3 regions of the Kribbella sp. NPDC059898 genome follow, and region 1 is predicted to be linked to each of the others. Evidence: riboswitches for the same ligand, from Rfam matches in the RefSeq annotation. Region 1 holds a riboswitch; each other region holds the start of a gene.
The links. Region 1 has a riboswitch for thiamine pyrophosphate ahead of thiC (phosphomethylpyrimidine synthase ThiC). Riboswitches for the same ligand answer to the same signal wherever they lie in the genome.
Positions count from the first base shown of each region.

Region 2: it holds a riboswitch for thiamine pyrophosphate, as region 1 does, so the genes downstream of both, thiS (sulfur carrier protein ThiS) here and thiC (phosphomethylpyrimidine synthase ThiC) in region 1, are expected to answer to the same signal.
Region 3: it holds a riboswitch for thiamine pyrophosphate, as region 1 does, so the genes downstream of both, ACFV9C_RS02710 (purine-cytosine permease family protein) here and thiC (phosphomethylpyrimidine synthase ThiC) in region 1, are expected to answer to the same signal.

Region 1 covers NZ_JBHWKR010000017.1:144,199-148,836, forward strand. Annotated here, with positions in the region: gene thiC (phosphomethylpyrimidine synthase ThiC) at 1-832, opposite strand, end outside; TPP riboswitch at 824-954, opposite strand; gene ACFV9C_RS37850 (lysophospholipid acyltransferase family protein) at 982-1,734, shown strand; gene ACFV9C_RS37855 (hypothetical protein) at 1,851-2,375, shown strand; gene ACFV9C_RS37860 (hypothetical protein) at 2,376-2,609, opposite strand; gene ACFV9C_RS37865 (anion permease) at 2,623-3,759, opposite strand; gene ACFV9C_RS37870 (anion permease) at 3,850-4,638, opposite strand, start outside.
Region 2 covers NZ_JBHWKR010000029.1:7,856-12,493, forward strand. Annotated here, with positions in the region: gene ACFV9C_RS43610 (DUF6807 family protein) at 1-1,370, shown strand, start outside; gene ACFV9C_RS43615 (thiazole synthase) at 1,345-2,118, opposite strand; gene thiS (sulfur carrier protein ThiS) at 2,120-2,323, opposite strand; TPP riboswitch at 2,315-2,424, opposite strand; gene ACFV9C_RS43625 (glycosyl hydrolase) at 2,476-4,638, opposite strand, start outside.
Region 3 covers NZ_JBHWKR010000001.1:544,702-549,339, reverse strand. Annotated here, with positions in the region: gene ACFV9C_RS02720 (class I SAM-dependent methyltransferase) at 1-339, opposite strand, end outside; gene ACFV9C_RS02715 (flavodoxin family protein) at 696-1,400, shown strand; gene ACFV9C_RS02710 (purine-cytosine permease family protein) at 1,397-2,719, opposite strand; TPP riboswitch at 2,715-2,831, opposite strand; gene ACFV9C_RS02705 (alpha/beta fold hydrolase) at 2,851-3,513, opposite strand; gene ACFV9C_RS02700 (hypothetical protein) at 3,510-4,322, opposite strand; gene ACFV9C_RS02695 (DUF3152 domain-containing protein) at 4,353-4,638, opposite strand, start outside.

The DNA.
Region 1 (4,638 bases):
CGCACAGCTCCGCGAAATGCGTGTACAGGAAGGACTCCTGGTGATGCGCGAGGCACCACGCCGCCATGATCGAACCGCCCCGCGACACGATCCCGGTGATCCGCCGCGCGGTCAGCGGCACGTACCGCAGCAGGACGCCGGCGTGCACGGTCATGTAGTCGACGCCCTGCTCGCACTGCTCGATCACGGTGTCGCGGTACACCTCCCACGACAGCGCCGCCGGATCGCCCTTCACCTTCTCCAGCGCCTGGTAGAGCGGGACCGTACCGATCGGCACCGGCGAGTTCCGCAGGATCCACTCGCGGGTCTCGTGGATGTTCTTCCCGGTGGACAGGTCCATCACCGTGTCCGCGCCCCACCGGGTCGCCCAGACCAGCTTCTCGACCTCGTCCTCGATCGAGGAGGACACGGCCGAGTTGCCGATGTTCGCGTTCACCTTCACCAGGAACTTCTTCCCGATGATCATCGGTTCGCTCTCCGGGTGGCAACGGTTCGCCGGGATCACCGCCCGGCCGCGCGCCACCTCCGCCCGGACGAACTCCGGCTCCAGCCCTTCCCGGACGGCGACGTACCGCATCTCCTCGGTGATCGTCCCGGCCCGCGCGTGCCCGAGCTGGGTCAGCCCGGAGCGCCCGGCGATCCAGTTCCGCCGCAACGGCGGCAGACCGGCCTGTACGTCGATCCGCGCGGACGCGTCGGTGTACGGACCCGAGGTGTCGTAGAGGTCGAAGTACTCGCCGTTGGTGAGGTTGACGCGCCGCGCCGGTACGCCGAGCTCGCCGCGATAGATCTTCTCCGACCCCGAGATCGGACCGGTGCTGACAGTGACCATGCTGCTGCTCCCTACGCCGGAATTACCCGGACAGGTTCTGCGGTCGGCGGCGCCGGCCAGGTCAGATTCCTGGGTCCAGCCGCCCTCTCAGCCCACTACGGTGCGAGCTCCCGCGGTCTGTAGTTGTCAGCGCCCACCATAATCGGGTCATGCGAGACCTCGTGTACCCACCCGTCATCGGCTTCGCCAAGACCGCCTTCTTGGCCCTGGATCTGAAGATCCGCCGGACCGGGACCGAGCACGTCCCGCACACCGGCGGCGCACTGATCGCGATCAACCACATCAGCTACGTCGACTTCATCCTCGGCGGGTACGGCGCGGTGCCCGCCAAGCGGCTCGTCCGCTTCATGGCCAAAGAGGTGCTGTTCCGGAACCGGTACTCCGGTCCGTTGATGCGGGGGATGCACCACATCCCGGTGGACCGGGAGGCGGGCGCGGCGTCGTACCGGACGGCCGTCGACTACCTACGGGCCGGCGAGCTGGTCGGCGTGTTCCCGGAGGCGACGATCAGCCGGTCGTTCGAGCTGAAGGAGTTCAAGTCCGGCACGGTCCGGCTGGCGGCGGAGGCCGGCGTACCGGTACTGCCGATGATCCTGTGGGGCACCCAGCGGATGTTCACCAAGGACCACCCGCGGGACTTCACGCGGCACCGCCCGATCTCGATCAGCATCGGCGCTCCGCTCACCGTGACGCCGGACGACGACCCGGCCGAGGCCACCACCCGGCTGCGCTCGACGATGGCCGGGATGCTCGACGAGAGCATCCGCGGGTACCCGGAGCAGCCGCAGGGCGCCTGGTGGCTGCCGGCCGCGTACGGCGGCGGCGCGCCGACCCCGGAGGAGGCCGAGCGGCTGGACCGCGAGGAGCTCGAGCGACGGGCCGAACGGCGGAGAAGCTCTTGACCCTCGGGGCGGATCGAGGGTACGAAAGCACTCGTTGAGGTAACAGGTACCTGGGGGGTTCCTGTTCGGTGGGCGGCCGCGGCGGCCCGCGTACTCGAGCAGGCGGGGGCAGGGAAGTGTTCGATTCACCGGAAGAGCTCCATCTTTTCGAGCCCGGTGCGCTGACGCCTGCGCCGCACGTGGCCGAGCACATCCCGGACGCGGGCGCGTACTTCGTGGACTGGGCGACCCGGGACCTGTCCGCCGACCGCGCCCGCGAGATCGAGTCCGCGGTGAACGGCCGGCGCAACCAGAACGGGTGGTTCCCGCTGGAGACGCTGGACAGCATCGGCAGCAAGGGCTTCTGGCGCGGCCCGCTGACCTACCTGGCGCGGATGACGGCCGACGACCCGCAGATCGTCCAGGAATGGGCCACGGACGGCCTGCCGGACGAGCAGAGCACCCTTATCGAGGCCACCGTCGACCACCTGCTCCACCAGCAGGGGCACGCGGCCGCGGCCACCTGGGCGGTCGCCGTACGCCCACGCACGTTCCTGGACGCAGAGGTGCTCGGCAGCCGCCTGCTGGCCGCATGGGAGTACAACCTCGGCTCCATCCGCGCTAGGGACGTCGCCAAGGCTGTACGCCGCTGGAACCGCTAGCTAGTGGAACTGCGGGATGATCAGGTACAGCCCGTAGAGCACAGCCGCGAGGCAGGCCGCGAAACACAGCGCAGCAACGCCCGTGTCCACGAACGACGGCTGCCACTTCTCGTCGATCGCGACCGCACGCCGCGACATCGCGGTGACTCCGAACGCGAACAGCACCGCCAGGCCGACGCCGAAGATCAGGCTGACCAGCGCGACCTCACCGAGGGCACTCCAGTTGATGTGCATCGCCGTACTCCTCTCAGGCCGCCGCGGGCGTGGTCGCGGCGGGGGTCGAGCTCGGGTACTCGTTGACGTTGTCCGAGGTCACCGGGCGGCGCCGGGAGGCCGCGTAGATCGCGCCACCGGCGGCGATCGCCAGGACGGCGATGATCACGACGCCGAGGTTGCCGGAGTCCGCCACCTCGCCGGCCAGCGCGCCGACGATCGCGGCGGCCGGCAGCGTCAGCAGCCAGGCCACGGCCATCCGGCCGGCGACCGTCCAGCGCACCTCGGCGAGCCGCTTGCCGAGACCCGCGCCGAGGATGCTGCCGGAGCAGACCTGCGTGGTGGACAGCGGGAAGCCCAGGTGCGACGAGATCAGCAGCACCGACGTGGAGCTGGTCTCCGCGGCGAAGCCCTGCGGCGACTCGATCTCGGCCAGGCCCTTGCCCATCGTCCGGATGATCCGCCAGCCGCCGAGGTAGGTGCCGAGCGCGATCGCCGTACCGGCCGCCAGGATCACCCAGATCGGCGGCCGGGCGCCGGAGTGCAGGCTGCCCGACGTGATCAGCACCAGCGTGATGACACCCATCGTCTTCTGCGCGTCACCGGTGCCGTGCGCCAGCGACACCAGTGAGGCGGACGCGATCTGGCCGGCGCGGAACCCGTCCTCGACCGACTTCTTCCGGGCCCGCGCGGTGATCTTGTACGCCAGGAAGGTCCCGAGCAGCGCGACCACACCGGCCACGATCGGGGCCGCGACGGCCGGGATGATGATCTTCTGTACGACGGTGCCGAAATGTACGGCACTGCTCCCGGACGCGATCCAGGTCGCGCCGATCAGCCCGCCGAAGAGCGCGTGCGACGAGGAGCTCGGCAGGCCGACGTACCAGGTCATCAGGTTCCACAGGATGGCGCCGACCAGGCCGCCGAAGATCACCGGGACGGTCACCTTGGCGTCGTCGACGATGCCGCTCGAGATCGTCTTGGCCACCTCGGTGGAGATGAACGCGCCGACCAGGTTCAGCACCGCGGACACCGCGACCGCGACCTTCGGCTTGAGTGCACCGGTGGCGATCGACGTCGCCATCGCATTGGCTGTGTCGTGGAACCCGTTGGTGAAGTCGAACACCAACGCGGTGACGATCACCACGACGACGAGGAACGACAGGTCCATTCGCGATCACTTCCCCTAGGGCGGACGATCAGCAACGTCGATCGACGGTAGGCCCGGTGAGTGAATTTGAAATGAACCGGTCCAGGGAATTTACTCCAAGATCAGATGGACCAGGCCGTAGACCAGGGCAGCCACGACGCCGGCCGCGGGGATGGTCAGGATCCAGGCGGTGACGATGCCCTTGGCGACGCCCCAGCGGACCGCGGACAGCCGCTTGGTGGCGCCGGCGCCCATCACCGCGGAGGTGATCGTGTGGGTGGTCGAGACCGGGGCGTGCAGGCCGATCGCCATCACGTAGAGGACAGCGGCCGAGATCGCCTCGGACGCGAACCCGCGGGCCGGGTCCAGGTGGATGATCCGGCGGCCGAGCGTCCGCATGATCCGCCAGCCGCCGGAGTACGTCCCCAGCGAGATCGCGGTCGCCGCGGCGATCTTGACCCACAGCGGCACACCCTCGTTCTGCTGTGCGTGCCCGGTGGTGACCAGCGCCAGGAAGATCACGCCCATCGTCTTCTGCGCGTCCTGCAGACCGTGACCGAGCGCCATCGCGGCGGCCGACAGCGACTGCGCCATCCGGAAGCCGCGCGTGGTCTTGCCGGGGTTGCTGTTCCGGAAGAGCCAGAGGATGCCGACCATCAGCAGGAACGCGCCGGTGAAGCCGACGGCCGGCGACAGCACCATCGGGATCACGACCTTGTCGAGGATGCCGGACCACAGCACGGTGCTCGTCGACGCCAGCCCGGCGCCGACCAGTCCGCCGATCAGCGCGTGCGTCGAGGAGCTGGGCAGGCCGAAGTACCAGGTGATCAGGTTCCAGGTGATGGCGCCGACCAGGGCGGCGATCACGATCACCAGGCCGTGCTTGCCGCTCGGCGTGGA
Region 2 (4,638 bases), on a different contig from region 1:
TCGACTACGGCCGCGCCGTCCGGATCGTGGTCGACTACCTGGTCGGCCTCGGACACCGCCGGCTCGCGTTCCTGTCCGGCCCGCCCGCGTCCGCCTCGAACATGCTGCGCCTGCGGGCACTCGAGGTCGCCGCGCGGGAGATCCCGGGGCTGGACCTGGTCCGGCTGGAGTGCGGCTGGTCGATCGAGGACGGGTACGCCGCGATGGAACGGGTCCTCGAGTCGCAGGCGACGGCGGTGGTCGCGTTCAACGATCTGGTCGCGTTCGGGCTGCTGGCGCGGCTCAACGAGGTCGGGGTCGCCGTACCGGCGGATCTGTCCGTGACCGGGATGGACGACATCGGGCTGGCGCGGTTCGCCGTACCGTCGCTGACGACCGTGCGGGTCCCGCAGAAGGACCTGGGGGAGCTGGCGTGGCGGCGGTTGCTCGCGTCGATCGGGGGACCCGCGGACGCGGCGGACGGCGTACCGGAGTTGCGGCTGGCGGTGCGGGCGAGCACCGGTCCGGTGCCGCAGGACCCGCGGCCGGCGGCGTCGGACGACCGGATCGGATGGCAGCAGCAGGGCGACATCTTCGAGCTGGGGAGTTCCGCGGGGCTGCTCGCGCGGTACGAGTTCGGCCGGCGGATGCCGCAGGTGCACGCGCCACGCCCGTACCTGCATCCGGTCCGGACGCTCGGCGGGCACCCGTTGACGCAGGTCAGCCCGGTCGACCACCGGCACCACTACGGCGTCTCGCTCGCGGTCGCGCAGGTGAACGGTACGTCGCACTGGGGCGCGCGTACCTACGTCCGCGGCCAAGGACCGACCCTGCTGACGAACCACGGCCAGCAACGCAGCCGCGGCGTCACCGTCAACGATCGCGAACTCATCGACGACATCACCTGGTACGACGAACAGGGCCGCCCGCAGTTGGTGGAACGCCGGAGCCTCACGGGCGACCTGGCGTTCGGCGGCTGGCGCCTCGACTGGCGGAGCGTGCTGACCGCCCGGTACGGCTCGGTCCGGATCGACAGTCCGGCGACGACCGGCCGCGACGGCGCGGCGTACGGCGGGATCTTCTGGCGGCTGCCGTTGTCGGAAACCGTCGTTCTGAGCGCCGACGGTGAAGGGGCGGAGGCGGCGTTCGGGTCGACGAGTCCGTGGATCGCCTTCGTGCAGGGCGATGTGAGCCTGCTGCTGGTCCAGCCCGAGCACGTACGGCCGTGGTTCCTGCGGGTCTCGGAGTACGTCGGCGTGTGCCCAGCGCTGGCGTGGGACGAGCCGTTGGTGCTGCAACCGAACCAGGAGCTGACGTTGTCGTTGACCGCAGTACTCCTGGATCGGTCGCTGGAGGCGGCGGACGCTAAAAGGCTGGCAGACCAGTTGTAGGCGACGACGCGAGCGCGGACTGCCAGCGGCGCGGGACGCGTCCGGCGAGGCGGGCGTTCCGGCCGGCGGAGACGGCGTCGCGCATCGCGGCGGCCATCAGCGCGGGCTTCTCGGCGCGGGTCACCGGGGTCGCCAGCATCACCGCGTCGCAGCCGAGCTCCATCGCGAGCGCGGCGTCACTCGCCGTACCGATGCCGGCGTCGACCACCACCGGGACGTTCGCGGCCTCGGCGATCAGCGCGAGGTTGTGCGGGTTCCGGATGCCGAGCGCCGAACCGATGGGTGCGGCCAACGGCATGACCGCCGCGCACCCCGCCTGCTCCAGGCGGCGGGCCAGGATCGGGTCGTCGTTGGTGTAGGGGAGGACCGTGAAACCGTCCGCCACCAAGGCCTCCACGGCATCCAGCAGCTCGATCGGGTCCGGCAGCAGCAGGTGGTCGTCGGCGACCACCTCGACCTTGATCAGGTCGGTCTCCAGCGCCTCGCGGGCGAGCTTCGCGGTCAGGACGGCCTCGGCGGCGGTGTGGCAGCCGGCCGTGTTCGGCAGGACGTCGATGCCGTGCTTCTTCAGTACGTCGAGCACCGAGCCTTCGTGGCCGGTGCCGAGCCGGCGCATCGCGACCGTGGTGAGTTGGGTGCCGGAGGCAACCAATGCCTCCTCCAGCACCTCCAGGTTGGCGGCACCGCCGGTACCCATGATCAGCCGGGAGGCGTACGTCCGCCCGCCGAGCTCGAGGGGATCGTCCATCTCAGCCTCCCTGCGTCGCGCTGACGATCTCGACCCGGTCGCCCGGGCGGACCGTGGTCTGCGCCCACTCGGCCCTGGTCAGCACGTTCTGATTCACCGCGACCGCGATCCCGGTGCTCCGGTCGGAGAACTCCGCGACCAGTTCGGCCACCGACTTCCCGGCCGGCCCGTCGACCGCCGTACCGTTCACCCAGACGGATTCCATCCCGCTCCTCCCTACGCCGGAATTACCCGATTCAGGTTCAGCGGTCGGTGACGGCAGCCACCCTCTCAGCCCACTCCCTGCAAGCTCCCGCGGACATCTCGACTGTAGCTCACCCTCCCGACCGTTTCAGGATCGGGAGGGTGGCGTGGACGCTACGGTGCCGTCACGGAGGTTACGGCCGAGCCGGAGATGTACGTCGGCCAGGTGCCGACGGTGACCGTGACCTGACCGTTCGCGTTCGGGGTCAGGGTGTACGGGAGGCCGTACAGGCTGGTGACCTGCACCGGGCCGGTCGCGTTGACCGTGACGGTCGTGTTCGCGCCGGAGGCGGCCCAGATCGCGCGGAACGGCGTGCCGTCATTGGCCGCGTACACCTGGTCGATCAGCCCGTTGCCCGGGTACTCCTTGCCGAGGAACGTCGCGCCGCGGAGCTGACGAGCGGCTGTCGCGTAGGCGACGTACGACGGTTTCGGCGTGTAGGCGCCGAGCGCGTCCGCCTCGTTGTGCACCAGCCCGAAGTTGTTCTCCTGGTCGGCGGGGTTGATGCCGTCGTTCTTGAAGTCGTACAGGTAGAACCGGTCGACGTCGTGCCCGGGGACGTTGAGCATCTCGCGGGCGACGTACATCGCCTGCGTGGGCTCGCTGACCGGCGCGGCGCTGCCGGCACCGGTGTACCAGCCGGCCTCGGTGATCCAGATCGGTTTGTCGACACCGCCGTTGTACTGCCGGATCGTCGCCCGCACCTGGTCGAGGAAGGTGCCGAGGCTCTCGGGCGCGTTCAGGTAGTTGTACGGGTGTACCGACACCACGTCGAGGTACTTCAGCCCACCGAGCTGACAGAACTGCTGGATCCACGCCTGCTGCGTGACGTCGGTGTCCCCACCGCCGACGATCGTCAGCCCCGGGTGGTTCGCCTTCAGCTTCGGATACGTTGCCTTGAGCAACGCCAGGTAACTGTCCGGGGTGAAGTTGGACGGCCCGGCGGCGTTCACGTCCCACTCGTTCCAGATCGCCAGGTTCTTCACCTGCGGGTACTGGCTCGCGAGCGCGTCCGCGTAGTTCGCGAACCCGGCCCTGCCTGCGTCGGTGAACGGCGCGTCGAAGGGGTCGCCCGCGACGTCGTCGTACTTGGCGTTGCCGTAGTCCGCGATCAGCAGCGGGTCGATCCCGTTGGACTGGAAGGCCTGCTGGTACGACGTGAACTTCGCCGGGAACGTGTAGCTGCCGACGGTGGTCTCGATGTCCGCCCATTTCGCCTCGTCGCGCGCGGTCCGCGCCCCGGACTGTGCGAGCAGCGGCATCACGTCCTGGTTCCACGTAGCTCCGAAGTGCGTGCCGGCTCCCTGGTACGTCGGGGCCGTGGTCGCGGCGACCGCGTCGACGTTGACTGCTGCCGACGTACCGCTGTTGAGGATCGCGCTCTTGTCCAGCGTCAGCATGATCGCCTTCGCCGGGCCGTGCCAGATGCCGTCGTCGGCGCCGCCGAAGTGCAGGTACCCGGTGCCGTGGTCGAACTGGGTGACGCTGAGGTGCTGCCAGGCGGACCCGGACACCGCCAGGCGCTGCTGGTGGACCTGGCCGGTCGCGTCCGTGAGCCGCAGACCGATCGAGGATACCTGGCTCGATTTCACCCATAGATCAAGGGCTTTGAGGTCGATCGGGACGAAGGTGCGTTGGAGCGCGACGTAGTTGCCGCCGCCGGTGAAGTCGCCGCTGAGCTTGGCGGACTGCGCGCCGGACTGCGGCGACGCGGTGTCGTAGCTGAGGCTGCCGGTCGCGCCCGGGAACTCGCTGCCCGGGTAGAACGACCAACCCTCCGCAGCACTCTCGTAGTCGCCCAGCGGAGTAGTAGGTGCCGCGGCCGGCGCGTTGAGCGTCAGATCGTCGAGGTTGACGCTGCTGCTCGTGGCGCCGCTGATCGCGCCCTTGTCGAGGATGATCTCGACCTGCTTGGCAGGGCCGTGCCACACGCCGTCGTTAGCGCCGCCGAAGTGGCTGTACTGCTTGCCGCCGTCGAAGCGGGCGACCGTGAGGGGCTGCCAATCGGTTGCCCCTGACAACGTCAGGCGCTGCTGGTGCACCTGGCCGGTCGAGTCGGTGACGCGGAACGTGAGGAACGACAGGTTCGAGGTCTTCGCCCAGAAGCTCACGCTGGTCGCCGCCACCGACGGGAGTGTGCGGTTGACGCTGACGTACGCACCGCCGGCGCTGAAGTCGCCGGACAGCTTGCCGGAACTCGTACCGGAGTGGTTGTCGGTAGTGTCGAGCGCGAAGCTCCCGGTAGCGCCGGGGAACTCGCTGCCCGGGTAGAACGT
Region 3 (4,638 bases), on a different contig from region 1:
GCAGATCACCGCGTCGAACGAGTCCCACCTGTACGGCAGGTCCGTCATCGACCCGATCGCCCAGTCGATCGCGAGCTCCTCCTCGGCAGCCTGCGCCCGCCCGGCCTCGAGCAGGTTCGGCGAGATGTCCAGCGCGCGAACCACCTTCCCGGCGCGTCGCAGCGGCAGCGAGATCCGCCCGTACCCACAACACAGGTCCAGCACGGTCTCCCGCCCGACCAGCAGCTCCTCGACCGCCTTGACGATCACCGCGTCCCGCTCAGGCGACGTACGCGCGGCCAACCCATCGGCCCCTAGTTCCGCGTACTCGGCCCGGCTACGCAGTGCGGAGTTCAGCATGAGCGCCAGTATCCCGTTCCGCCCGGGTCAGTTGTCCAGCGCCCATCAGTAAGACGAAGGTTCTACGGCCCGCGGTGCTCCGCCCGGCTCCTCCGTCGCCGCGCTACGCCCCGCTCCCACCCACCCCGGGCTCAGCCTCCGTACTACGGGCGGCCGCGCAAACCCGGCGGCACCCGCCGCACAGCTCGACCACTCACCTCACGAGCGGCCAGCCGAACCACCTTGACGACCACGCACGCCGGACGCAGGCCGCGGCGGACGGCGTACTTGGGGGACGCGTTCAGGTCAGATGTTTCTCGCCACGTAATGTCGAACCTTCGGCTCGGCGCGCACACTTGGTGCGGGGAGGAGCCGAGATGACGACGTACGACGATCTGAGCGCGCTTTTCATCAACTGCACGTTGAAGCGGTCCCCGGAGCGTAGCAATACCGAGGGGTTGGTGGAGGTGAGCCGGCGGATCATGGACAAGCAGGGGGTCGCGACCGAGGTGGTGCGGGCCGTGGACCATGACATCGCGACCGGGGTCTGGCCGGATATGACCGAGCATGGGTGGGCGAGCGACGCCTGGCCTGCGATTCAGGCGAAGGTGATGGCGGCCGACATCCTGGTGATCGCGGGACCGATCTGGCTCGGTGACAACAGTTCGGTGACCAAGCGGGTGATCGAGCGCCTGTACGGCAACTCGTCGATCCTCAACGAGCACGGGCAGTACGCGTACTACGGGCGTGTCGGCGGCTGTCTGATCACCGGGAACGAGGACGGGGTGAAGCATTGCGCGATGAACGTCCTCTACTCGCTGCAGCACCTCGGGTACACGATCCCGCCGCAGGCCGATGCCGGGTGGATCGGTGCGGCCGGGCCGGGACCGTCGTACCTGGATGAGGGATCCGGCGGACCGGAGAACGACTTCACGAACCGGAACACCACGTTCATGACCTGGAACTTGTTGCACCTGGCAAGGATGCTCAAGGACGCCGGCGGCCTCCCGGCGCACGGCAACCAGCGGTCCGAGTGGGACGCCGGCTGCCGCTTCGACTTCGAGAACCCCGAGTACCGCTAGGCGACCGGCCGCCGGATCCGGCCGAGCAGGACGGCGGCGAGCATCGAGACGAGGATCGAGGTGTACGTCGCGCCGAGCCAGCCCGGGACCGGGTGGTGGTTGAAGAGGGCCTGCTGGATCTTGGTCCAGAACGGGGACCATCCGGCTACGGTGCCCGGGTTCACCAGCTGGTAGGCGATGAAGCCGATCAGCCAGGCGACGGCGGGTTGCCAGCGGAACTTCGCCGTACTCGAGACATCCCACTTCATCTTGCTCACCAGGAAGAAGTCGGCGATCGCGACCGCGAACAACGGAATGAAGACCGACCCAATCAGGTAGAGGAACTGGGTGTAGTTGCCTAGGTCGATGAACATCGCGATGCCGGTGGCAACGGCTCCGATGGCGACCGAGATCCAGCGGCGGTCGATGTGCCCGATCAGGTTGTGCAGGGACATGGTCGTCGAGTAGACGTTCGCGTAGGCCTCGTCGACCTCGTCCACCAGCAGGACGAAGAGCGCGATCGCGCCGGCCGGCAGGGTGACGAGGGCGGTGATCACGTTGTCCGTGTTCGTCTGCAGGGTCGCCACCGCGAACACGCCGAGCGCGTAGTAGATGATCGCGGCCAGGCCGTAGCCGAGCGCGGAGCTGCTGAACGCCGCCTTGTTCGTACGCGAGTGCCGGGTGTAGTCGGCGGCCAGCGGGGCGAACGACACCACGCCGGCTGCGGCCAGGTCGACCGCGGGCCAGAAGCCGTACACGTTGTCCTGCGGCAGAGCGTGCACCGGCCTGGTGAGTACCTGGACGAAGAGGTACGCCGAGGCGAGCAGCACCAGCCAGACCATGAACTTCCGCAGCAGCTTCACGCTGCCGAGCGGGCGAACGGCCATCGAGGTGGCGACCAACCCGGCCAGCAGGACGAACAGCCAGCGCCATTTCGGACCTGTCACCGCGACCGCGGCCTGCGAGATCACGATGATCTCCATCGTCGCCCAGCCGATGTTCTGCGCGATGTTCAGTACGGTCGGTGCCATCGATCCGCGCCGTCCGAAGATGCCCCGGAGTGCGGCCATCGCGGGCGCGCCGGTGTGCGAGCCGAACACGGCCGAGCCGCCGAGTACGAGAGCGCCGAGCCCGCAGCCCACGACGATCGCGAGCAGCCCCTGGGCCAATGACCCGGTGTACGCCGCCACCAGTGCACCGGTGACCGGTCCGAACAGCGAGATCCCGAGGTTCGCCCAGAGGGTGAACTGCGGGAAGAACCCGAGCGTGCGCGGCGCGTCGGTGGTCAGGACCAGCGGCGCCTCGATCGTGCCGGCAGGACGAACAGTCGTATCGGTCATGAGTGACCCCACTCCCTACGCCGGCATTACCCGGTCAGGTTCAGGCGGTCGGCGACCCAGCTGTCGCCCTCTCAGCCCGCGCTTCTCGGTGCGAGCTCCCGCATAAGGTTTGTGCCGCTGAGTTTAACTCGTCAGCTACCTGAGGGAAGAGCGGCCGCTCGTTCTATGAGAGCGGCCAGCTCCGGGCCGTTCGTCACGACCGGCATGTGGGCGCCGGTGTCCAGCGTGCGGGCCTCGCCGTGGCTGAGCTCAGCGAGCCGGTCGACCCACTCCGCGGTGGAGAGCAGGTCATGCCTGCCACGGACGACCAGTACGGGCGCCTTGACCCGGGAGATGACCTCCGCCAGGTCGTGGTGGCGGGCCGCCTCGGCAGCTCTCGCGATCGACGGCAGCGTCGTACGGGCGTACTGCGGGGTCACCGTACGGATGAGCTTGGGCGAGTCGGGTACGGCGGAGCCCAGCCAGCGGACGGCCCGGTCGACCCAGCTGGACATCCGGGCGTCACCGGCCGGGGCGATCAGCACCACGGCGTGCATCAGTTCCGGGTAGCGGACCGCGGTCTCGACGACGATCTGGCAGCTGGCCGAGTGACCGACCAGGACCGCCCGCTCGCGGATCTTGTCCGCCAGCGCGACCGCGAGCGCCCGCGGGTGCAGGTCCTCCCGCGAGCCCGCCGGTTCGCCGTACCCGGGAAGTGTGACCACGTGGTACGGCGTGGTGAGGTGTTCGACTGTCCGCGCGTACGACTCGGGGCCGAGGCCCAGACCGGGGACGAGGACGACGGGTGCGCTCACTCCCAGGGAGCCTTGGCCGGCGGCGCCTTGACGACCGGGTTCGGTAGGTCGGGGCGCAGTTCGCGGTACCCGAGGAAGAACCCGACGGCGAGGAGCAGCAGCCCGAAGCCGCCCCAGCCGTACGCCGCGGGCAGCCGGTGGACCGCGCCGTCGTTCCCGCCGAGGCCGGTGGACAGCACGATGATCAGCCAGACCAGGATCGGGATCGCGGACACCGCGACGGCCAGCAGACCGACCAGCTCGGGCGGCTTCGGGTTGATGCCGGTCTTCCGGCGGGCGAGCAGGTCGCGGACCCACATCACCAGCCCGGCGACACCGACGACCACGAGCAGCAGCTGGCCGATCGCGTCCAGTACGTCGGTGCGGAGCGGGTGGTTGAGCGGTGAGCCCGGCGCCTGGGAGATCTCGCGGAGCGCGACGCGTTGGACCGTCAGGACGAGCAGGCCGTAGATCGCGGCGATGAAGGCCGCCAGCCCGAGTACGCGGGAGACGCGGGGATCGCCCGTCGCGCCGGCCCGCCCGTACGTCGGGAGCTCGTGCGGCTGCGGGTTCGCCGGCTGGCCGTACGGAGCGCCGGGGCGGTAGACCGGAGGCTGCACGTACGCCGGGTTGGTCTGCTGCTCCGGTTGCTGACCGCCGTACGGCTGAGGTTGTGCGTACGGGAACTGCTCTTGCGGCGGCTGGTGACCAGGGCCGTAAGAGCCATCGCCGTACGGCGTAGGCGGAGCGTACTGGTGCTCCTCAGCGGGCGGTTGCTGCTTGTCGGGCCCGTGGTCCCGGCCGTACGTCGGGAAGTCCTGTGACGACATCGGCTGCTCCTCCCGTCCGTACCCAGTGTCTCAGGTGGCCCTGACCGTCGGCCAGGCGTTCGGCAGGCAGCCGGCCAGGCCCTTCGTCTGCTGCATCATCACCGGCGCGGGGGTCTTCGGGGTGGTGCACGTCGAGTGCCCGTGGCCGAGCGCGTGCCCGACCTCGTGGTTCACCAGGTAGCTGCGGTACAGCTCGATGTTGCCGTTGTACGCCGGGATCGCGTAGATCCAGCGCTTCGCGTTCAGTACGACGCGGTCCTCGACCCGGCAGGACACCTCGCCGCCGGTGTCGAGCGGGAGGCAGAGCTTGTCGGTC